3 regions of the Labrys sp. KB_33_2 genome follow, and region 1 is predicted to be linked to each of the others. Evidence: predicted binding sites of a transcription regulator. Region 1 holds the regulator's gene; each other region holds the start of a gene.
What was found. Region 1 encodes PhoB, which activates phosphate uptake and scavenging genes when phosphate is short. Its sites were predicted from a motif close to TGTCATNNANCTGTCAT; they were not measured.

Region 1 (2,200 bases):
GGCGCTGGAAGGCTCCTCGCCATCGGCCTCGATGACCGCGCAATATTTGCCGTAGAGCTGGATGGCAGGACCGGCTGCCCGTAGAAGCTGCACGGAAACCCGGTTGCCTGGCGTCGCCCCCTGCTTGTCGCAGCCATCGTCCTGCAAGGCATAGATGCCGTCGGCATAGTTGCCCGCCCTCTGGGCATAGGACGTGCGCGTGGCGGGCGCGCGTCCGGCCTGCCTGACGGACAAGACGGTCCTGATCTGCCTGCTGCCATCGGGTGCGACCTCCACCATGGCCTCGACCTCGCATCGCGAGCCTTCCTTGCAGATACCGGCGACTTGCTCCTGCATGTCGCTGTCGGCTGCGATGAAGCAATCCTTGCCGATATAGGAGCCCGCCAAGCCGGAGCCGGTACCGAACTCGCCCGAACACAAGGTTTTCTTGAGCTTGGCCGCTGCGGCATCGCTGGGAAGCAGCGCCAACGAACTGGCAGTCAAAAGCGACGCGACGAGCAAGGAACGGATCATGGCAACCCCGGCATTTTCTTTGGCAAGTCGTCTTATCGCAAGCCTCTGAAATCGCCTAGATCGGGCGAGTACCGGGTACGTGATGCGACAAGGCCGGCGGCGAGCCGCCGGCCTTGTTGTCGGGCGATGAAATATCCGTCCTAGGCCTGCTTGGCGAAGGTCTCGTCGAAGGAATAGCCGGCGCCGCGAACCGTGCGGATCGGGTCGATCTCGCGCGTGCGGTTCATCGCCTTGCGCAGTCGCCCGACATGCACGTCGACCGTGCGCTCGTCGATATAGACGTCGCGGCCCCAGACGCTGTCGAGCAATTGCTCGCGTGCGAATACGCGTCCCGGCGCCTGCATCAGGAATTCGAGCAGGCGGAATTCGGTCGGGCCGAGGCGGATCTCGCGATTGCCGCGATGAACGCGCTTGGTCTCGCGGTCGAGGGAAATGTCACCGGCCTTGAGCAGGGAGGCGACGTGATCGGGCTTGGCCCGACGCAGCAGAGCGCGGACGCGGGCCGAGAGTTCCGGCACGGAGAAGGGCTTGACGACATAATCGTCGGCGCCGGTGGCCAGACCCCGCACACGCTCGGTTTCCTCGCCACGCGCCGTGAGCATGATCACGGGCAGGCGCTCGGTTTCCGGCCGCATGCGGATGCGCCGGCACAATTCGATACCCGACAACCCCGGCAGCATCCAGTCCAGCAATACCAGATCCGGCACGCTTTCGCGCAGGCGGATCTCGGCATCGTCACCGCGCGCCACACTGTCAACCTCATAGCCTTCGGCTTCGAGATTGTAGCGCAGCAGCAGGGTCAATGCTTCTTCGTCCTCGACGATCAGAACCTTGGGAGGCATGGCCTATCCCTTGTTACTTAGCCGGCACAGGAAGGTCGACGAGATCGGTGCTGTTGTCCGCCTTGGGCCGCTCGCCGGCCGGCGATTCACCGGTCACCAGGTAATGCACCGTCTCGGCGATGTTGGTGGCATGGTCGCCGATGCGCTCGATGTTCTTGGCGCAGAACAGCAGATGGGTGCAGAAGCCGATATTGCGCGGATCTTCCATCATGTAGGTCAGCAATTCGCGGAACAGCGAGGTGTACATCGCATCGATCTCGCCGTCCGAACTCCAGACCGAGAGCGCTTCTTCAACATTGCGCTGGGCGAAGGCGTCGAGGACCTGCTTGAGCTGCTCGAGCACCAGGTCAGCCATATGGTCGAAACCGCCGAAGAGCTGGGCCGGCTGCGCATGGCTGTGGATGGCGACCACGCGCTTGGCGACGTTCTTGCCGAGGTCGCCGATGCGTTCGAGATCGTTGGCCACCCGCAGGGCCGAGACGATTTCGCGCAGGTCGAGTGCCAGTGGCTGGCGCTTGGCGATGACCAGGATAGCCCGGTCCTCGACCTGGCGCTGGAGCTTGTCGATCGCCAGATCGAGCTCGATCACGGCCTTGGCGCGCTGGGTGTCGCGCTTGAGCAGGGCTTCGACGCTGTCGGCTACGCTCTTCTCTGCATAGCCACCCATTTCGGCGATCATGTTGCGCAATTCGCGCAATTCCTGATCGAAGGATGTAACGATGTGGTCGGACATGCCGCCTCCAAATGAATTCGACGCTGGCCGAGGGATCAGCCGAAGCGGCCGGTGATGTAATCCTGCGTACGGCTGTCGTTCGGGGTGGTGAACATCTTGTTGGTCTGGCCGA
Region 2 (2,200 bases), on a different contig from region 1:
AAAGCGCTGCTTGAGGGCCTTCTGGATCTCGATACCGAGATCGCCACCGGTGAGTTGCACATTGCCATGGGCGTCGCGCTCGACCGTGCCGGCGGCGAGAGCCTCGGCCAGCGGCCGCCCGGTTTCGTCCTGCACGCCTTCCGACATCGATACGATGCAGCGGCCGACGCGGGTGTAGACGGCATCGACGTCGTTGAGGAATTGCTCGACCGAGAAGGACTTTTCCGGCGTGTAGATCAGATGGGGGGCCTCCTCCGGCGCCTGCTGCCAGCCGGCCGCAGCGGCGCTGAGGAAGCCGGCATGGCGGCCCATGACGATGGCGACATAAATGCCCGGCATCGCCCGGAAATCGAGATCCATGCTGACGAAGGCATTGGCGACGAAGGCCGCCGCCGAGATGAAGCCCGGCACATGGTCGTTCTCCATCAGGTCGTTGTCGATCGTCTTGGGGGCATGCACGAAGCTGCAGGAGCCGGTCGATTGCTGGCGCAGGAGGTCGAGCGTGCCGGCGGTGTCGTTGCCGCCGATATAGATGAAGCTGCGGGCATCGAGCTTTTCCAGCGCCTGCAGGATGGTCTGGCAATAGGCGGGGTCGGGCTTGTCGCGTGTCGAGCCGAGCCCCGAATTGGGCGTGCGGGCCAGGCGTTCGAGATCGGTTTCGGAGAGCGCCGTAAGATCGACCAGATCACCGCGCGTCAGGCCCCGCACGCCATGACGGGCGCCTAGGATGCGCAGCGACGGGTCGTGCCGGCGGGCGGCAACGACGGCGCCGGCGAGGGTCTGGTTGATCACGGCGGTGGGGCCGCCCCCTTGGGCGATGACGATCGACGGCATGGAGCCTCCCTGGGCAGAATTTCCCGATATTGCCTACGAATGGGCAATATCGGGAAATTCTTCAAGCGTTTGAAATCCTGCAGCTTCCTCCTGACCAAGCCCGTGGCTCGATCAGGAGGAAGCTGCCTGACGCTCTGGTGTCCAGTTGCTTAGCCTCGAAACAGCCGGGCGGCAACGAGCGACTTGCCGATGGGATCAGAAAGCTGGCGATCGTTGCGAAGGCGGAAAACGGTGTTCCGTTCACGCTATCGACAGGCGCGTGCGCGGCCAGCTTGTTCCATTGTCATAATTGCTTCATTGTTCCGTCACGGAAGCGCTAACCATCCGGCCGTAAACAACGCCGTCCTTTTCAAGAAGCGGCGCACCGTGAGGGAGTATCATCCATGAAATTGAGCGTTCTGGCTTCGGCCACGGTTCTGTTTGCCGGTGTATCCACCGGGGCCCTGGCAGCCACCGACATACAATGGTGGCACGCGATGACGGGTGCCAATAATGATCGCATCGTCAAGCTGGCCAATGATTTCAATGCCAGCCAGAGCGACTACCGCATCGTTCCCGCCTATAAGGGCTCGTATGCCGATACCATGAATGCTGGCATCGCCGCGTTCCGGGCTGGTAATGCGCCTGATATCCTGCAGGTCTTCGAAGTCGGTACGGCAACCATGATGGCCGCCAAGGGCGCTATCAAGCCCGTTTACCAGTTGATGAAGGACGCAAACGAACCCTTCGACCAGAAGTCCTATCTGCCCGCCGTGACCGGCTATTATTCCAATGCCAAGGGCGAGATGCTGTCCTTCCCCTTCAATTCCTCGACCATGGTGATGTGGGTCAACGAGGATGCCTTGAAGAAGGCCAATCTCGCGGCCGCGCCCAAGACCTGGCCTGAGGCCTTCGAGGCGGCCAAGAAGCTGAAGGCGGCCGGCTATGCCACTTGCGGCATTTCGACGGGCTGGACAACCTGGGCCAACATCGAGGAACTGTCGGCCTGGCACAACGTACCGCTCTCGACCAAGGCCAACGGCCTCGATGGCTTCGATACCGAGTTGAAGATCAACAATCCGCTGGTGGTCAAGCATCTGGAGAATCTGATCGAGGCCCAGAAGGACAAGACCTTCGACTATTCCGGCCGTACCAACCAGGGCGAGGGGCGCTTCACGTCGGGCGAATGCCCGTTGTTCCTGACTTCGTCGGCTTTCCTGGGCAACGTCAAGGCCAACGCCAAGTTCAAATATTCGGTGGCGCCGATGCCTTATTATCCCGATGTGCAGGGAGCTCCGCAGAATTCGATCATTGGCGGAGCCTCGCTATGGGTGATGGGCGGCAAGTCGGACGAGGCCTACAAGGGCGTCGCCAAGTTCCTGACCTA
Region 3 (2,200 bases), on a different contig from region 1:
GTCCGGCTTCACATCGTAGAACATGCCCACGATCTCGGCCTTGTCGGCGCGCTTGCGGGTATGGGAAACCACGGCAGCCGGGGTGGCGTCCTCGATCTCGGCGGTGGAGACCACACCGATCGACTTCTTCGAGGTGCGGCGCACCGCTTCGGCGATGGTTTCGACGCGCGGATCGTCCAGGCTGGCGGGCGTGCGGTCGGCATAGACGCCGAGAGCGTTCACAGCCGTCTTGTGCCCGGTCATGTAAGCCGACATCGTGTTGGCACTGTCGGTGGCGATGGCGTCCGTCGACGAGGTGCCGATGAAGGCCATGTGGTCGAGGTCGTCCATGGCGAGGCGGCCATTGGCCTTGCCCTCGGTCATGCCCTTGGACATGATGCGCGCGCCGGTGCGGTTGGCGACCGTCAGGCCGTCGCCGAGCAGGAAGATGATATTTTTGGCCTTGGGCGTGGCGGCGGTGCCGAAGACGTCCCAGGTCACGCTGCGGCTCTGCCCGCCGGCCGAGACCTCGATCTTGTAGCTGCCCGGCACCGCGAGGGTCAGGCCGCGCAGCAGTACCGCCGAGCCTAGATCCTTGTCGTCCTTGCCCTTCTCGGAGGCGACGAACTCGACGTCCTTGCCGAACACACCCTTGTAGTCCTGCCCGTTGACGGTGACGCGTACATCCTCCGGCTTCACCGTGCCGGCGAACTCGGCCTTGAAGTCGAAGGGCGAGCCGGCCAGGATGGTGGCGCGGTCGAGCGGATAGATGCCCGCGGCCTGGCTGGGACCGATCAGCATGGTGGTGACCGCAAGGGCGGCGAGGAGCGTGCGCATGGCAATCCTTTCGCGGATGCGAACAGACTTTGTCACCGAAGCGTCTTGCGGTTTGGCGAGCGTGCCGAGAGTTACAAAGACGCGTGGAAACAAAGAACTGGAAGAGGGCGCGTTCCCCCTGAACGCGCTTCGCGCTAGGGATAGCCAGCGCGTGCGACAGGTCCATGACAGCGGGCGGGACCAGGATCAGGCCGTATCACAAGCAGTATAGAGGGGGCATCCGTCAGACCCGGGGCGGCAAAGACTCCATGTCGTATCCTCGCATCCTGTTCGAAATGAAGTTTTGTTGTTGCCGATGCTTGTCTGGTCGTGAGGAAGTCTATAGGGTCCCGGCCGAGTTTCCGGTGGAAGGCCCCTATCGGCGGGGCGTGGAATCAGGCATTGTGCCGTTAAGGTTCCGTTCACGCTGTTGCGTAACCACGACCGGCCCATGGCTTGCGGCGAGCGGTCGTTGATTGTAAATGTCCCTTAGTCCGTATTACTGACTTTGCACGGGTTCACTGGTTCATGACCGCTCACTTCAAGTTGATGCGCAAGATTGCAATGGCCGTGCCGGTCCTTTTGCTGGCGGCGGCCTGTTCCAATCAGAATGGCGCAAGTGTTCGTTCGACTAGCCCGGTGCCGCAGGCCTTGATTGCCGAAATGCAGGCCAAGGGCATGGCGCGTTCCGCGCCCATCCTGGTGCGCATCTACAAGAAGGAGTCCGAACTCGAGCTCTGGAAGCAGACCTCGAGCGGGCGTTATGCTCTGCTCAAGAGCTATCCGGTCTGCCGCTGGTCGGGACAGCTCGGTCCGAAGAAGAGCGAGGGCGACCGCCAGGTGCCCGAAGGCTTCTATGCGGTGGGCATGAGCAGTCTCAATCCGAATTCGCAATATTATCTGTCCTTCGACATCGGCTACCCCAACAACTTCGATCGCCAGCTCGGCCGGGCCGGCGGCAACATCATGGTGCATGGCTCCTGCTCCTCGCGCGGCTGCTTTGCCATGACCGACAAGCAGGTGGCCGAGATCTATGCCGTGGCGCGTGAGGCGTTGCAGGGCGGGCAGGCTTCGTTCCAGGTGCAGTCGCTGCCCTTCCGCATGACGCCCGAGAACATGGCCAGGAATCGCCGCAACCCGAATATCGGCTTCTGGCAGAACCTGAAGGAAGGGACCGACAATTTCGAGGTCACCAAGCAGACGGTCAAGGTCGATGTCTGCAAGGGCCGCTATGTCTTCAACGGCAATGGCGGGACTGACTGTGCCATCGCGCCCGCCAGCCAGAATGTGGCTGCCGCCGTTTACGAGAAGCGGCGCGGCGACGATGCCAAGATCACCTCGCTGGTTGCCTCCGGCACCAAGGCCGTCAACTATATCTACCAGGATGGCGGCTCCAATCCGGTGT

Region 2: ugpB (sn-glycerol-3-phosphate ABC transporter substrate-binding protein UgpB) is a predicted target of PhoB. The motif match lies at 1,116-1,132, and genes of this name have one in related genera.
Region 3: AB4037_RS22125 (alkaline phosphatase) is a predicted target of PhoB. The motif match lies at 970-986, and genes of this name have one in related genera.

Annotation. Positions count from the first base shown of each region.
Region 1 covers NZ_JBFREW010000001.1:30,571-32,770, forward strand. Annotated here, with positions in the region: gene AB4037_RS00135 (hypothetical protein) at 1-513, opposite strand, end outside; gene phoB (phosphate regulon transcriptional regulator PhoB) at 654-1,355, opposite strand; gene phoU (phosphate signaling complex protein PhoU) at 1,369-2,088, opposite strand; gene pstB (phosphate ABC transporter ATP-binding protein PstB) at 2,124-2,200, opposite strand, start outside.
Region 2 covers NZ_JBFREW010000030.1:27,831-30,030, reverse strand. Annotated here, with positions in the region: gene AB4037_RS33120 (diphosphate--fructose-6-phosphate 1-phosphotransferase) at 1-834, opposite strand, end outside; gene ugpB (sn-glycerol-3-phosphate ABC transporter substrate-binding protein UgpB) at 1,218-2,200, shown strand, end outside.
Region 3 covers NZ_JBFREW010000012.1:203,436-205,635, reverse strand. Annotated here, with positions in the region: gene AB4037_RS22125 (alkaline phosphatase) at 1-816, opposite strand, end outside; gene AB4037_RS22120 (L,D-transpeptidase family protein) at 1,324-2,200, shown strand, end outside.